Regions from separate parts of the Rhodococcus sp. NPDC058532 genome, predicted to be linked through region 1. Evidence: riboswitches for the same ligand, from Rfam matches in the RefSeq annotation. Region 1 holds a riboswitch; the other holds the start of a gene.
What was found. Region 1 has a riboswitch for S-adenosylmethionine ahead of ACFWQG_RS10250 (aminotransferase class V-fold PLP-dependent enzyme). Riboswitches for the same ligand answer to the same signal wherever they lie in the genome.
Positions count from the first base shown of each region.

Region 1 (7,860 bases):
CGGTCACAACACCGGCGGCGCCGATGGTGGGCGTCGGTTCTTCCTGCGGGTGCGGGTTCCGGAGCACACGCTCGTCTGGTGACTCGCCCCGCCGAGCGCACCCCGGCGCCCGTGCGCGATTTTTACCCCCATCGGGGTACACATCACGCACGGTGCCGGAGGCGCTAGTGCTGGGGGACGCGGAGGATCAGGGCATCACCCTGCCCACCACCACCACACAGGGCCGCCGCACCGATGCCGCCGCCGCGGCGCTGCAGTTCCAGGGCCAGGTGCAGCACGATCCGGGCACCGGACATCCCCAGCGGATGCCCGAGCGCGATCGCACCACCATTGACGTTCACGATCGCCGGGTCGATCCCCAACTCCCGCGTCGAGACGATCCCGACCGCGGCGAACGCCTCATTGATCTCCACCAGATCCAGCTCCGTCGGGTCGATGCCCTCGCGCGCGCAGGCCTTCGCGATCGCGTTCGCCGGCTGCGACTGCAGCGTCGAATCCGGCCCGGCCACCACACCGGCCGCACCGATCTCCGCGATCCAGGACAGCCCGAGCGCCTCCGCCTTCGCCTTCGCCATCACCACCACCGCCGCGGCACCATCGGAGATCTGCGACGCCGACCCCGCCGTGACCGTCCCGTCCTTCGCGAACGCCGGACGCAGACGGCCGAGGGATTCGGCGGTGGTGTCCGCCCGGATCCCCTCGTCCTCGCGCACCACGACCGGGTCGCCCGTGCGCTGCGGGATCGACACCGGCACCACCTCGGCGTCGAACAGGCCGTCCTTCCGCGCCCGCGCCGCCCGCTGGTGCGAGGCGGCGGCGAACGCGTCCTGCTCGGCGCGGGAGACGAACCTCTCACCGTCGTTGGCGGATTCGGTGAGGTTGCCCATCGCCTGGTCGGTGAAGATGTCGTGCAGGCCGTCGTAGGCGAGGTGGTCACGCAGGGTGACGTCGCCGTACTTGAACCCGGCACGGGACTTTTCGAGCAGGTGCGGGGCGCGGGTCATCGACTCCTGACCGCCGGCGACGACGATGTCGAATTCGCCTGCCCGGATCAGCTGGTCGGCCATCGCGATCGCGTTGATCCCGGACAGACACACCTTGTTGACGGTCAGGGCGGGCACGTTCATGGGGATGCCTGCGGCGACGGCGGCCTGCCGGGCGGGGATCTGGCCTGCGCCCGCGGTGAGGACCTGCCCCATGATGACGTAGTCGACCTGGTCGCCGGTGATGCCTGCCTTGTTGAGGGCGCCGCGGATGGCGATGCCGCCGAGGTCGGATCCCGAGAAGTCCTTCAGTGCGCCCTGCAGGCGTCCCATCGGGGTGCGGGCCCCGGCAACGATGACCGAGATGTTCTCCGTCATGGATATCTCCTTTCGAAAGTGACTTGCGCTCAGACCAGTTCGGGGAGCCGGGCATCCAGCGGGGCGTCGGTCGCGGCGGCAACCTCGGCGAGGGTGACCCCCGGCGCGAGTTCGACGAGCGCGAGGGTGCCGTCGCCGCCCACGTCGATCACGGCGAGATTGGTGATGATCCGGTCGACCACCCCCCGCCCGGTCAGCGGCAGGCTGCACTCCCGAACGATCTTCGCGCCGCCGTCCCGGTCGGTGTGCTCCATCACCACGATGACCCGGCTCGCGCCGTGCACCAGATCCATCGCCCCACCCATCCCCTTGACCATCTTGCCGGGCACCATCCAGTTGGCGAGGTCGCCGGTCGCGGAGACCTGCATGCCGCCGAGCACCGCGGTGTCGATGTGGCCGCCGCGAATCATGCCGAACGACAACGCCGAATCGAAGTACGCGGCACCGGGGTTGACGGTGACGGTCTCCTTGCCCGCGTTGATCAGGTCGGGGTCGACCGCGTCGTCGGTGGGGTAGGGGCCGGTGCCGAGGATCCCGTTCTCCGAGTGCAGCGTCACCCGCACGGCGTCGGTGAGATGGCCGGGGATCAGCGTCGGCAGGCCGATGCCGAGGTTGACGTACTCGCCGTCGATCATCTCCGCGGCCGCGCGGGCGGCCATCTCGTCGCGGGTCCAACCGGTCATGCCGAGGCTCCTTCTGCTGTGATGTTCGGCTCGGCCGAAGGTGTGACGGTGCGCTTTTCGATGCGCTTGTGCTGGGGGCCGGTGTGCACGATCCGCTGGACGAACACGCCGGGCAGGTGCACCTGGGCGGGGTCGAGTTCGCCTGCCGGGACGAGCTCCTCGACCTGCGCGATGGTGATCTTGCCGGCCATCGCGGCCAGCGGGTTGAAGTTCAGGGCGGTCTTGTCGAAGACCAGGTTGCCTGCGGTGTCGCCGCGGACCGCGTGCACGAGCGCGAAGCCGGCGGTGATGCCGTGTTCCATCACGTACCGCTTGTCGCCGAACTCCCGGGTCTCCTTCGGCGGGGACGCGACCGCGACGGAGCCGTCGGCGTGGTAGCGCCACGGCAGGCCGCCGTCGGCGACGGGGGTGCCGACCCCCGCCGGGGTGAAGAAGGCGGGGATGCCCGCGCCCCCGGCCCGCAGGCGTTCGGCGAGGGTGCCCTGCGGGGTCAGTTCGACCTCCAGTTCGCCGGCCAGGTACTGGCGCGCGAATTCCCGGTTCTCCCCAACGTAGGAGGCGGTCACCCGGCTGATCTGCCCACCGCCCAGCAGGATCCCGAGGCCGTGATCGTCCACGCCGCAGTTGTTGGAGAACACCTCGAGGTTGCCGACCCCGGAATCGCGGAGCGCGGCGATCAGGGCGTCGGGGATCCCGCACAGCCCGAACCCGCCGACCGCGATGGTGGCGCCCTCGCCGATGTCGGCGACCGCCTCGGCCGGTGTAGTGCACAGGGTCGTTCCCATCGAAAAGTTCCTTCCCTTGACGCGTCCGCGGTCCGAACGGGTGGATCATGTTCACTTCTCGGACGCCGCGGTTCGATTCCTGGTGGCCACTTAAGTGCGCAGCTCCCAGGGTTTCAAGAGGGGAGGAGGAATCGGCGGACACTGCTCGTTTGATGGACCTTCACGGCCATGCCGTTCACTGAGTGGACGTAGGATCGGGTCATGGAGGAGCCGCTGAGGCCGCAGGTGATCCGTCGCGTCGGTGCCCTGCTGCGCGCACTTTCGGGGGTGTCGGCGGGCGCGTCGACGTCCGAGCTCGCCCGGGCAACGAACCTGGCCCGACCGACCGCGCACCGCCTGCTGACCGCGCTCGCCGAGGAGGGGCTGGTCGACCGGGACCACCGGTCGGGGCGGTGGGCGCTCGGCCCGGAGCTGTACCTGCTCGGCGCGCAGGCGGCCGGCCGCTACGACATCACCGATCTGGGTCGCGACATCCTGCGGGACCTGGCGCGCGAGACCGGCGAGAGCGCCTTCCTCTCCGCGCGACGCGGCGACGAGACGGTGTGCATCGCGAGCGAGGAGGGCAGCTTCCCGCTGCGCTCGCACGTCCTGCACGTCGGGTTGCGACTGCCGCTCGGGGTCGCGTCCGCCGGGCTGGCGATCCTCTCGCACCTGCCGGATCGGGAGGTCGAGGAGTACCTGGAACGGCGGGACCTGACCGCGCAGTGGGGGGTCGACCACGACAGCGACGGCATCCGGGCGCGGGTCGTAGTGACCCGGCTGGCCGGGTACTGCGTCAATCCCGCCCTGCTCGTCGAGGGCAGCTGGGGGATGGGCGCCGCGGTCTTCGACGCGGCGGGTCGGCCCGAGTGGGCGTTGAGTCTGACCGGCGTGGAGAGTCGGTTCCGCGACGAGCGGCGCCCGGAACTCGGGGAACTGCTGCTGCGACAGGCGCACCGGCTGACCCAGCGGCTGCGGCGCAGCGGGTAGTCACCCAGGGTCGGCGCCCGGCTGACCCGCGGGGGCGGTCAGTGCGTGGTGATCGCCTCGGCGATCGGGGTCGGACCGTTGTTGAACGGGATCGTGCGGCGCACGGTGGTCGGGTCGGCAAGGGCGGCGGCCGCGACAGCGGCGACGTCCTCCCGGCTCACCGCATGCGCGGTGGGCGTCGGACTCACCTCGACCCGGCCCGTCCCCGGGGCGAGGGTCAGTGTGCCGGGGCCGAGAATCGTCCAGCCCAGGGCGGTGCCGCGCAGGTGCTGGTCGGCGGCGGCCTTTGCCTCCGCGTAGGCATAGAACGAATTGTCCGGTGGGACACCGTGGTCCGTCCTTGATCCGAGGTAGGAGACCATCACGTACCGCCGCACGCCCGCGGCCTCGGCGCCGTCCATCGACCGGATCGCGGCGTCCCGGTCCACGGCGTAGGTACGGTCGGGGTTGCCGCCGCCCGCGCCCGCCGACCAGACAACCGCGTCCTGCCCGCGCAGCACCTCCGCGAGCTGTTCGCCGCTCAGGTTCTCGACGTCGGCGAGTACCGGTGTTGCCCCCGCGGCAACGACGTCGGCGGCATGGTCGGGGTTGCGGATTACCGCGGTCACCTCGTCGCCGCGTCCGCTGAGGATCCGTGCCAGGTGCAGGGCCACCTTTCCGTGGCCACCGATGACGACGACGCGAGCCATGGCCGTTCCCTCCGTAGGACATTCGGGGTCGGGTCCAACGTACTGCCGCAACGGCGGCGCCGCAGATGTCGGGCATCGCGGTGGTCGAGGTCACAGGCGCACTCGGTGGGCGGGGGTTGACAGCGCGACGCCGATGCTGCCATTCTCTGCTCAGGTTATGAGTGCCAGCGTGTAGCCCCGGCTTGCTGGCCGGCAACCCTCCACCGCGGTGGGGTGCCCCGGGTGACGACCTGGCCGTGCTTCCAATTCCGGACACGGCAAGCGCGGACTCGATGCACCACCTCTCCATCGCACGGGTCCCTTGACGTAAGGGATGACGCCATGACCGCTGTACTCGACACCACCCCCCAGGTCGCCACCACTTTCGACGGAAACTGTTCCGGCACGGCATCTTTCGCGCCCGTCTGTGGTGGAGACCTGGTGGCGCCGCTCACTGACGGCACCTCGGTCAGGTACGCCAACTTCGACTACGCCGCCAGCGCCCCGGCCCTGACCGCGGTCGCGGACCGGGTGCAGGAACTGCTGCCGTTCTACGCCAGCGTGCACCGCGGCGCGGGCTACGCCTCCCAGGTGTGCACCGACCGCTACGAGGGCGCCCGCGGCGTGGTCGCGGACTTCGTTGGGGCCCGCGCCGACGACGTCGTGGTGTTCACCCGAAACACCACCGACGCACTGAACCTGCTCGCCTCCTGCGTGCCGGGTGAGACCGTGGTCCTCGACATCGAGCACCACGCAAACCTGTTGTCCTGGAATCGGAACGGCGCCCGCGTCGTCCGGTCCGCGGACACCGTCGAGGAGACGGTGCAGCGGATCGTCGCCGAACTGTGCACCCGCCCGGCGGCGCTGCTCGCCGTCACCGGCGCCTCCAACGTCACCGGCGAGGTGCTGCCGATCGCCCGGCTCGCGCGGATTGCCCACGAGTGCGGCGCCCGCATCCTCGTCGATGCTGCGCAGTTGTTGCCGCACCGCCGCGTCGACATCGCCGACCTCGGCGTCGACTACCTCGCCTTCTCCGGGCACAAGCTGTACGCGCCGTTCGGCGCAGGCGCCCTCGTCGGGCGCGCCGACTGGCTCGACGCCGCCGAGCCGTACCTTGCCGGTGGCGGGGCCACCAAGAACGTCGAGATCGACGCCGTGCAGTGGGCCGCCGCCCCGCAGCGGCACGAGGCGGGCACCCCGAACGTTCTCGGTGCCGTCGCGATCGCCGCCGCCTGCGAGGCGCTCGCCGGATTCGACGCCGACGCCGCCGAGCTGCACGAGCGGGTGCTGTGCGACCGCTTGACCGCCGGGCTCGACGCGATCACCGGGGTTCGGGTGCTGCGCATTTGGCCGGACTCCCCGGACGCCGTCGGCATCGTCACCTTCACCGTCGCCGGCGCCGAACCCCGTGAGGTCGCGACGTTCCTGTCCGACCGGTACGGCATCGGCGTGCGGGACGGTAAGTTCTGCGCGCACCCGCTGCTGACCCGGCTCGGTCATGGCGCGGGCGCGGTCCGCGCCAGCCTCGGGCTCGGCAGCAGCGGCGCCGATGTCGACCGTTTGGTCGGCGCGGTGGGCGAGTTCGTGCGCGAGCGCGTGACGAGCGGCGCGGCGGCGCACTAGCGTCGGCGCCGCGACCCGCAGGGGCGGGGATCAGTCGACGTCGATGGCCAGACCGGCCGTGATCCGGACCAGCTCGCGGAACGTGGTCCGGAACATGGCGCCCGGGTGCCCCGCCGCCGCCCACAGTTCCGGGTAGGCCTCGAGGGCGGTGTCGATGTAGGTGGACAGGTTGGTCGGGTGCCCAACCGGGGCGACGCCGCCGAGCGGCTGACCGGTCACCTGCACCACCAGTTCGGCGGGGGCGCGGGTGAGCATCCCCTCGAGACGTTTGCCGGTGCGCTCCGTGTCCACCTGGTGGGAACTCGACACCAGCAGCAGGACCGGCTCGTCGTCGAGGAGGAAGACCAGGGACTTGGTGATCGCGCCGATGTCGACGCCGAGGGTCGCGGCGGCTTCGGCGGCGGTGCGGGTCGGCCGGTCCTGAGTGACCACCACTCCGTGGTGGCCCCGCGAGATCAGTGTCCTCGCGACATTCGCGGCCTCGGGTTGCAGTGTCCTCGCCATGCCCCACCCTAGGACCGGCGGGCATCCTTCGCGCGCCGAAATGTCGGGACGCTCCTATGGTTTGGCCGCATCGCGGCGCATGCTGCGATCAACTGCCGGGCGGACAGCCCGCGCAGAAGGGCAGGTTCTTGAGGGCGACCTCACGCCAGTGGCCGCCCGGCGCGATGTTGGTCGCCAACTCGGGCGGCCCGGCGCCGTCCCCCACGAACGCGCGCCGGGCGAAGACGTCGCCGGCCAGTGAGTACCGCAGCCACGCCGTGACGTATCCGAGTGCCCCGGTGAGGTCGAGGTGGTCGCCGCCCACCAGTGCCGCCTTGGCCGCGGCCCCGGAAACCTGGTCGAAGTAGATGCGCTGGCCGCGCTCGGTTGCCAGCCAGTCGCCCGTGCCGCGGACGAGGAAGATCGGGGCGGAGAGTCCAGCAGCGGTGGGTACCGGCAGGCCCACCGGCCACCACCACAGTGGGGTGGGATCGGCGAACGCGAGGGCGACGACGCTGACGATGCGGCCCGCGGACGACCGGGCCGCGGTGACCGCGCCCCCCGCCCCCTGCGAGTGCCCGACGGCCGCGATCCGGTCGGTGTCGAGTCGGTTATGCAGCGGACTCGACGGGTCGTCGTTCAGCTCGACGGCGTGGTCGACCGCCGCCAGCAGGGCGGTGCCGTCCCCGACCGCGCCGCTGTTGGGGGCGACCACCACGAATCCCCAGGACGCGAGGTGTACCAGCGCGTCATGGTAGGAGCACGTCGAATCGGTGCCGAAGCCTGTGCCGTTGCCCCATACGACTATGGGGTGCGGCCCGCTCGCGGGGTCGTTCGGGTAGATGACGGTATGGCCGCCCGGTTGCTGCGTTCGCGGGGCCTCGCACCCGAGCTCGCGGCCGTCGTCCCAAGTCACGGTGAGGACGCCCGGAGCCTGGTAGGTGCCTTCGATCCGGGCGGCCGCGTGCGCGGTGGGGGCGCAGAACCCCGCGGCGGTCATGACCGCGATGGTGGCGATCGCCGTGCTCACGATCCGCGACGGCACTGGATCTCCCGTCGCGGACTACTGGCCGGGCCGCCCACGCGCACGTCTCCTCGTGTGCACATCAGGAGTCGCAGTTTACCGATGTTTTGCCGCGCCGTCATCGTCGACTGCGACGAACGGCTGGTTGGTTGAATCCGGGGTCATGAGCGCAGTCCCCACCCGTCCAGCCGGTTTCAGTGCACGCGCCCTCGCCGAGCGGTGCGGGCCGTGCAGGCGAATACCGTCACGAGCCCGACCAGTGCG
Region 1 covers NZ_JBHXNU010000006.1:225,862-233,721, reverse strand. The annotation lists gene ACFWQG_RS10280 (hypothetical protein) at 1-82, shown strand, start outside; gene ACFWQG_RS10275 (acetyl-CoA C-acetyltransferase) at 165-1,361, opposite strand; gene ACFWQG_RS10270 (3-oxoacid CoA-transferase subunit B) at 1,391-2,044, opposite strand; gene ACFWQG_RS10265 (CoA transferase subunit A) at 2,041-2,829, opposite strand; gene ACFWQG_RS10260 (IclR family transcriptional regulator) at 3,031-3,798, shown strand; gene ACFWQG_RS10255 (SDR family oxidoreductase) at 3,837-4,487, opposite strand; SAM riboswitch class IV at 4,641-4,757, shown strand; gene ACFWQG_RS10250 (aminotransferase class V-fold PLP-dependent enzyme) at 4,809-6,089, shown strand; gene ACFWQG_RS10245 (YbaK/EbsC family protein) at 6,120-6,593, opposite strand; gene ACFWQG_RS10240 (hypothetical protein) at 6,682-7,602, opposite strand; gene ACFWQG_RS10235 (hypothetical protein) at 7,791-7,860, opposite strand, start outside.

Region 2 (7,860 bases), on a different contig from region 1:
GGGACCGGCTGAGCCGCGGCCGCGCCCCGAGGGGCGGCGGCTACCGGGCGGGGCGTGCGGTCCTGGCCAGCCCCAGGGTCTCGGCAACCAGTTCGGTCACCCACGCGACCTCGGTGAGGAAGCCGTCGTGCCCCGCCGGCGAGTGCACCACTCGGGTGCCGTCGCACCCGGGGAGCAGGTTCGCCATCTCCTCGATCTGGTGCAGCGGCATGATCCGGTCGGAGTCGATGGCGCCGACGACCACCGGCACCGGCGTCGAGGACAGCGCGGCGGCGATGCCGCCGCGGCCCCGGCCGACGTCGTGCTTGTTGGCGCAGTGGGTGAGCGCGACGAACGAGCCGGCGTCGAAGGTCGCCACCAGCTTAGACGCGCAATGCTCGAGGTAGCTCTGCACCGCGTACCGGCCGCCGGTCCAGATGTCCTCGCCGTCCTGCTCGGCGTTCTCGAACTGGTCGTCGAGGGCGGCCGCGCCGCGGTACGTCAGGTGCGCGAACCGGCGGGCGATGTTCAGCCCGTTGTCCGGCGAGGTGCCGGTGCCGTAGTAGTCGCCGCCATGCCAGTTCGGGTCCGACGCGATGACATCGATCTGGGCGGTGTGGCCGCCGATCTGGTCCGCGGTGGCCCGCGGGCTGACCGCCAGCAGCAGCGCCGATGCGATCCGGTCCGGGTGGCCGATGATCCACTCCAGGGCGCGCATGCCGCCGAGCGAGCCGCCGACGACCGCGGCGAACCGGTCGATACCCAGCAGGTCCGCCAGCGCCCGTTCCGTCTCGACCTGGTCGCGGACCGAAATCGCGGGAAACCGCGAGCCCCAGGCGCGCCCGTCCGGTGCCGGTGACGCGGGCCCGGTCGTTCCGCGGCAGCTGCCGAGGGCGTTGGTGACGAGCACGCACCACTCGTCGGTGTCGATCGGGGCACCGGGCCCGACCATGCCCTGCCACCAGCCGGGGGTGGGATGGGCGTCATCCGCGGGCCCGATCACGTGCGAGTCGCCGGTCAGCGCGTGCTCGATCAACACGATGTTGTCGAGGTCGCGGCTCGGCTCACCCCAGCACTGGACGGCGACCGTGACGTCGGGCAGCTGCTCGCCCGACTCGAGCGGCAGGGTGCCGATCCCGAGATGGACCACCGTTCCGTCGGTCGGTGGAAAGTCCACCAGCGGCCGGGGGAGCGGCCGGGTGGTGGTCGAGGCGGAAGCTGTAGGGAGCACGGCGCGATGCTATCGAGCCGAGACACGCGCGATGGAGCATTCGCGAAACTGAGTCCCGCCCGCCGGTCAGCCGGTGCGCCCGGCGCGCGCCAGCTCCATCGTCTCGCCGAGCAGCCCGCGCACCCACGCGGCCTCGGTGAGGAACCCGTCGTGGCCGTCCGCGGAGTGGACCACCCGCAGCCCGTCACAGCCCGGCAGCAGGTCCGCGAGTTCCTCGAGCTGCCGCAGCGGGAACAGCCGATCGGAGTCGATGCCGCCGACGACAACCGGGACCGGGGTCGCGGTGAGGGCGGCCGCGACCCCACCGCGGCCGCGGCCGACGTCGTGCCGGTTGATGACGTCGGTGAGCACCACGTAGCTGCCGGGGTCGAACCGGGAGGTCAGTTTCCTCGCCTGATGGTCGAGATAGCTCTGCACCGCGTACCGGCCGCCCGCCCTGGGATCCTCACCCGGCTGGGGATCGTTCGCGAAGCGCCCGTCCAGACCCGCGTCGCCGCGGTAGGTCAGGTGTGCGATCTTGCGGGCGAGGGCCAGCCCGGCCCGGGGGGAGCGCCCGGTGCCGTGGTAGTCGCCGCCCTGCCAGTCGGGGTCGGCGGTGATGGCCGCGATCTGGGTGGTCTGGGTGCCGATCTGGTCGGCGGTGGCGCGCGCTCCGACCGCCAACACCAGCGCGGACCGCACCCGGTTCGGGTGTCCGGCCATCCACTCGAGGGCGCGCATGCCGCCCATCGAGCCGCCGATGACCGCCGCGAAGCGGTCCACCCCGAGCAGGTCCGCGAGCACGACCTCGGCGGCGACCTGGTCGCGGATGGAGATCGCCGGGAACCGGGAGCCCCACGCGACATGGTCCGGTGCCGGCGATGCCGGGCCGGTGGATCCGTCGCATCCGCCGAGCACGTTCGCGGTGACGACACACCATTCCTCGGTGTCCAGCGGCGCGCCGGGGCCGACCTGATCGTTCCACCAACCGGCAGTGGCGGATCCCTGTCCGGCCTCGCCGGTGACGTGCGAATCGCCGGTGAGCGCGTGCTCGACCAGCACGATGTTGTCGCGCGCTGCGGTTGGGGTGCCCCAGCACTGCACGGCGAGGACGACATCGGGCAGCACGGACCCGCTCTCGAGGCGCAGCGCGCCGATGCCGACCGTGACTCGGGTCCCGTCCGTCGGGAGCAGCCAGGACGCCCCGGGGGCGCCCGGTGCGGACTGCTCGTTCGATGCGGCGATCGTGGGCGGCGAGTCGGGGACGGGCACGATTCCCCATGCTAATGATCGGGGTGCGGGCCGCCAAACACCGCGGGTGTGTCGCGTCGACGGATCCGCTATCGGACCCGGCAGCCCGCCCGATGCGCACGCGCCAGGGCCATCGTCTCGCCGAGCAGGGTGGTGACCCACGCCGCCTCGGTGAGGAAGCCGTCGTGCCCGTCCTTCGAATGCACCACCCGCAGGCCCTCGCAGCCGGCGAGGTGGTCCGCGATCTCCCGCTGCTGCCACAGCGGATACAGCCGATCCGAGTCGACCCCGCCGACGATCGTCGGCACGGTGCACGCCGCAAGGGCTGCTTCCACGCCGCCGCGGCCGCGGCCGACGTCGTGCCGGTTCATCGCCTCGGACAACAGCACGTAGGTGGCCGGATCGAAGCGGGTGACCAGCTTCGCCGCCTGATGCTCGAGGTAGCTTTGCACCGCGTAGCGGCCACCCTGGCGCGGGTCCTCACCGTCCTGCGCCGCGTTCCGGAACCGGGAGTCGAGTTCGCCCTCGGTGCGGTACGTCAGGTGCGCGATGCGGCGGGCGATGCCGAGACCGGCCTCCGGCGAGCGTCCGGTGCCGTGGTAGTCGCCGCCCTGCCAATCGGCGTCGGCGGTGATGGCCGCCATCTGCGTGGTCTGGGTGCCGATCTGGTCGGCGGTGGCGCGGGCGCCGACCGCGAGGACGAGCGCGGCCGTCACCCGGTCCGGGTGGCCGACGATCCACTCCAGGGTGCGCATGCCGCCCATCGACCCGCCGAGGACGGCCGCGAACCGCTCGATTCCCAGCCGGTCCGCGAGCGCCACCTCGGCGGTCACCTGGTCGCGCACCGAGATCCCCGGGAACCGGGACCCCCACGCCCGCCCGTCCGGGGCTGGCGTCGCCGGGCCGGTGCTGCCGCGGCACCCGCCGAGGACGTTGGTGGCGACGACGCACCACTCGTCGGTGTCGATCGGCGCGCCGGGCCCGACCATGCCGTCCCACCAGCCGGGCGACGGGTGGTCGGCGGACGCCGGGCCGGTGACGTGCGAGTCGCCGGTCAGCGCGTGCTCGACGAGAACGATGTTGTCCCGGGCCGCGGTGGGCGTGCCCCAGCATTGGACCGCGAGCACGATGTCGGGCAGCACGGCGCCGCTCTCGAGGGTGAGCGCGCCGATCGGGATGTGCGTCAGCCGCCCGTCCGGCGGCGGGAACCCCGCGGGGGTGCCGGCCGGACGGGCGCCCGAGACGGAGCCGACTGTCAAGAGTTCGCCGCCGCGAATCCGGTCTCGAGGTCGGCCAGGATGTCGTCGATCCCCTCGATGCCGACGGCCAGCCGCACCAGTCCGGGTGTGACGCCGGAGGCCAACTGCTCCTCCGGGGACAGCTGGGCGTGGGTGGTCGAGGCGGGGTGGATCACGAGCGAACGCACGTCGCCGATGTTAGCGACATGACTGTGCAGCGTCAGGGCATCGACGAACTTCTTGCCCGCCGGGGCGCCGCCCTCGAGTTCGAACGCGACGATCGCGCCCGGACCCTTCGGGATCAGCGCCCGCGCCCGCTCGTGCCACGGCGAGCTCGGCAGCCCCGCATAGGAGACGGACGTGACGTCCGACCGGGCATCCAGGAACTCCGCGACCCGCTGCGCGTTCTGCACGTGCCGTTCGATCCGCAGGCTCAACGTCTCGATGCCCTGGCTGATTAGGAACGCGTTGAACGGCGACACCGCCGACCCGAGGTCGCGCAGCAACTGCACGCGGGCCTTGAGCGCATAGGCGGGCGCACCGAGGTCCGCGAAGACGGCACCGTGGTAGCTGGGATCGGGGGTGGTGAAGCCGGGATGCCTGCCCTGCGTCCAGTCGAAGGTGCCGCCGTCGACGATGACCCCGGCGATCGCGGTGCCGTGGCCGCCGAGGTACTTCGTCGCCGAGTGCACGACGATGTCCGCGCCGTGCTCGAGCGGGCGCAGCAGGTACGGGGTGGCGACCGTGTTGTCGACGATCAGCGGGATCCCCGCCGCATGCCCGACCGCGGCAATCCCGGGGATGTCGAGCACGTCGTTGCGCGGGTTCGAGATGGACTCGCCGTAGAACGCGACGGTGGTCGGGCGGATCGCGGCCCGCCACTGCTCGAGGTCGTCGGGGTCCCCGACGAACGTGACCTCGACGCCGAGCTTCGCGAGGGTGTAGTGGAAGAGGTTGTAGGTGCCGCCGTACAGCCGCGGGCTGGCGACCACGTGGTCGCCAGCACCCGCGAGGTTCAGCAGCGCGAACGTCGTCGCGGCCTGCCCGGAGGCGAGCAGCAGCGCGGCGACGCCGCCCTCGAGCGCGGCGATCCGCTGCTCGACCGCGTCCTGCGTCGGGTTCATGATGCGGGTGTAGATGTTGCCGGGTTCGGCAAGCCCGAACAGCGCCGCGGCGTGGTCGGTGCTGTCGAAGGTGTACGAGGTGGTCTGGTAGATCGGCAGCGCCCGGGCCTTGGTGGTGGCGTCCGAGGTCTGCCCGGCATGGATCTGCTTCGTCTCGAAGCTCCACCCTGCCGTCGGATCGATCGTGTTCTCACTCATGGGTGACTCTGGCTCCAGGGGTGTCGGGAGATGGGGCGCGTCTCCGGCGCCGAGGGCTGATCGGGCCTATCTGCGACAACAACACATGGTGAACCTCCGGTGGGTCGTGGCCCTGTCGGTGGGTCCGTCCCAGCGGACCCGCGCTTGTCATCCGACGTGTTCTCGAACAACCAGGTCATCACCCGGGGCACCCCACCGCGGATGGAGGGTTGCCGACCAGCGAGCCGGGGCTTGGCACTGGCACTCATGACCTGGCAGCGATCTTAGCGTCAGCGGTCGAACCCGCGGCATCGGGGCGGAGCCGCGATCGGGTGACCCGCGTAACACGACTAAAGTCCTGGTCGCACGCATGCCCGACCAGTCTGGGGGATTTCCGCAGTGAAGGACGCCGCGTCGGCGCTGACCCGGGGTTTGTCGGCCCGCCACATCCGTTTCATCGCGCTCGGCTCGGCGATCGGGACCGGACTGTTCTACGGCTCGGCCGAGGCCATCGAGAAGGCCGGACCGTCGGTGCTGCTGGCGTACCTGATCGGCGGCGTCGTCGTCTACATCGTGCTGCGGGCGCTCGGTGAGATGGCGGTCCGCAACCCGGTCTCCGGCTCGTTCGGCGAGTACGCAGGCAAACACCTCGGACCGCTCGCCGGATTCCTGACCGGCTGGACCTACACGTTCGAGATGATCGTCGTGTGCCTCGCCGACGTCACCGCGTTCGGCGTCTACATGGGCTTCTGGTTCCCCGATGTCCCCCGCTGGATCTGGGTGTTGGCGATCGTGTTCTTCATCGGGGCACTGAACCTGCTCAGCGTCAAGGTGTTCGGCGAGCTGGAGTTCTGGTTCACCCTGGTCAAGGTGGCCGCGATCATCGCGATGATCGCGGCGGGCGTTGCGATCCTGATCTTCGGGTTCGGCATCCACGACACCTCCGAGGGGGTGAGCAACCTGTGGGCCGAGGGCGGCTTCTTCGCGAACGGCTTCGGCGGGTTCGTCGCCTGCTTCGCGATTGTCATGTTCGCGTTCGGCGGCACCGAGATCATCGGCATCACCGCCGGCGAGGCCGAGGATCCGGCCCGCACGATTCCCCGCGCCGTGAACACGGTGCCCGCGCGGATCATGCTGTTCTACATTGCGACGCTGGCGGTGATCATGGCGATCACCCCGTGGCATTCGGTCGGCACCGAGGGCAGCCCGTTCGTGCAGATCTTCGAGGGCCTCGGGGTTGGGCCGGCCGCGGCCGTGCTGAACGTCGTCGTCATCACCGCGGCCCTGTCCGCGATCAACAGCGACATCTTCGGCGCAGGCCGGATAATGTACGGCATGGCGCAGCGCGGTCAGGCGCCTGCCGTGATGACGCGGGTGACCCGGGCCGGGGTGCCGTGGATGACGGTGGTGGTGATGATCGGCGCGCTGCTGGTCGCGGTGCTGTTGAACTACCTGATCCCCGAATCGGTGTTCCTCGTCATCGCGTCGATCGCCACCTTCGCCACCATCTTCGTGTGGGTGATGATCCTGCTGTCGCAGTACCGGTCCCGCCGCCGGATGAGCGACGCGGAGGTGGCGGCGCTGACCTTCCCGGTCCCGCTGTGGCCGTACGCGCAGCTCGCGGCGCTCGCGTTCCTCGGCTTCGTGATCGTGGTCCTCGCATTCGACGCCGACACCAGGGTGGCCCTCGTCGTTGGTGCGGTGTGGTTGGTCGGTCTCGCGCTGGCGTACCTGCGGTTCGTCCGGCCCGCCGGTGACCGGCCGGATCCGGTTCCCGCCGACCAGCCCCGATGACACCGCTACCCTGAGCGGCGCCGGGCACCCGGTGACCACCGACCGGGAGGACAACACCGTGCCAGGAACCGGACGATCAGCGAGCGGGCTGGCCGCCCTCATCCCCGTCGCGGTGCTGCTCGGCGGGTGCGGCACGCCCGACGGCGACACCCACGCGGACGGGCCAGCCAGGGGCGGCACGTGTCAACGATTCGAGTCGTTCTCCGGGCAGCTCGTCGTCGGCAACCCGGACGCGGCGCCCCCGACCCGGGTGCTGGTGCCGGTGGAGCCGGGGGCGGCGCTGCCGCAGCCACCCGACCTTCCGTCGCTGGTGTCGATCGGGGTGGACCGGGAACCGGGCCGCGACAGCGTCGTCCTCGAACTCGGGGGCGACGGCACCACGGGGTGGGCCGCCCGCTTCGTGCAGATGCCGCTGCTGCGGGGGACGGACGACCCCGTCGCGGTCCCCGGGGCGTGCATCCTGCAGGTCGACCTGACCGGGATCGACCCCGGCCAGCCGGGGGAGGGCGGCGGTCCGACCCGGATCACGCCGGACGGCGACGCGACCTCCCCGGTCGTCGAGGTGCTGAGCTATCCGACCGGCGACGGGGTGAAGCAGGTCTTCGTCGGTACCCGCAGCGGTGCCCCGGAGGTGACGGTCGGGTCGGTCGACGCCCGCCGCGCGATCACCATCACGATCTCGTCCTAACCCGCATCCTGGCGGCGCGTCACGGCAGCGGGAACCGGGTCGCGGCAAGGGAGGCGTAGTCGGTCCCGTCGTGCCCGACCATCCACGAGCCACCCTGCTGGTGGCAGGTAGCGACCACATCGAAGGCCTTCATCAGGAACAGGATCGCGTCCTCGGCGTTCGGCGCGAGGGCGAGCTGATGGGATTCACCGGGCCGGGCCATGTCCAGCCAGACGCCCCGGTTGCCGTCGAGTCGCATCCCGAGCACGTGGGTGACGTCGACGAACTGGTACTTGCGGTGCTGCCACGGCGTGCTGTGCGAGTAGCCCTGTTCGAGCACCTGAATCAGAATCGTCATCGCTGCCGGCCTCCAGCGTCATTATTCCGCCGGCCGCGGTCGTAAATCCAGGTGTCGGGCCC
Region 2 covers NZ_JBHXNU010000001.1:563,888-571,747, forward strand. The annotation lists gene ACFWQG_RS02500 (DUF3017 domain-containing protein) at 1-12, shown strand, start outside; gene ACFWQG_RS02505 (homoserine O-acetyltransferase) at 41-1,156, opposite strand; gene ACFWQG_RS02510 (homoserine O-acetyltransferase) at 1,277-2,434, opposite strand; gene ACFWQG_RS02515 (homoserine O-acetyltransferase) at 2,530-3,699, opposite strand; gene ACFWQG_RS02520 (bifunctional o-acetylhomoserine/o-acetylserine sulfhydrylase) at 3,696-5,000, opposite strand; SAM riboswitch class IV at 5,136-5,252, opposite strand; gene ACFWQG_RS02525 (amino acid permease) at 5,379-6,773, shown strand; gene ACFWQG_RS02530 (hypothetical protein) at 6,832-7,461, shown strand; gene ACFWQG_RS02535 (hypothetical protein) at 7,481-7,798, opposite strand.
Region 2: linked by a shared signal. The riboswitch ahead of ACFWQG_RS02520 (bifunctional o-acetylhomoserine/o-acetylserine sulfhydrylase) and the one ahead of ACFWQG_RS10250 (aminotransferase class V-fold PLP-dependent enzyme) in region 1 are both predicted to bind S-adenosylmethionine.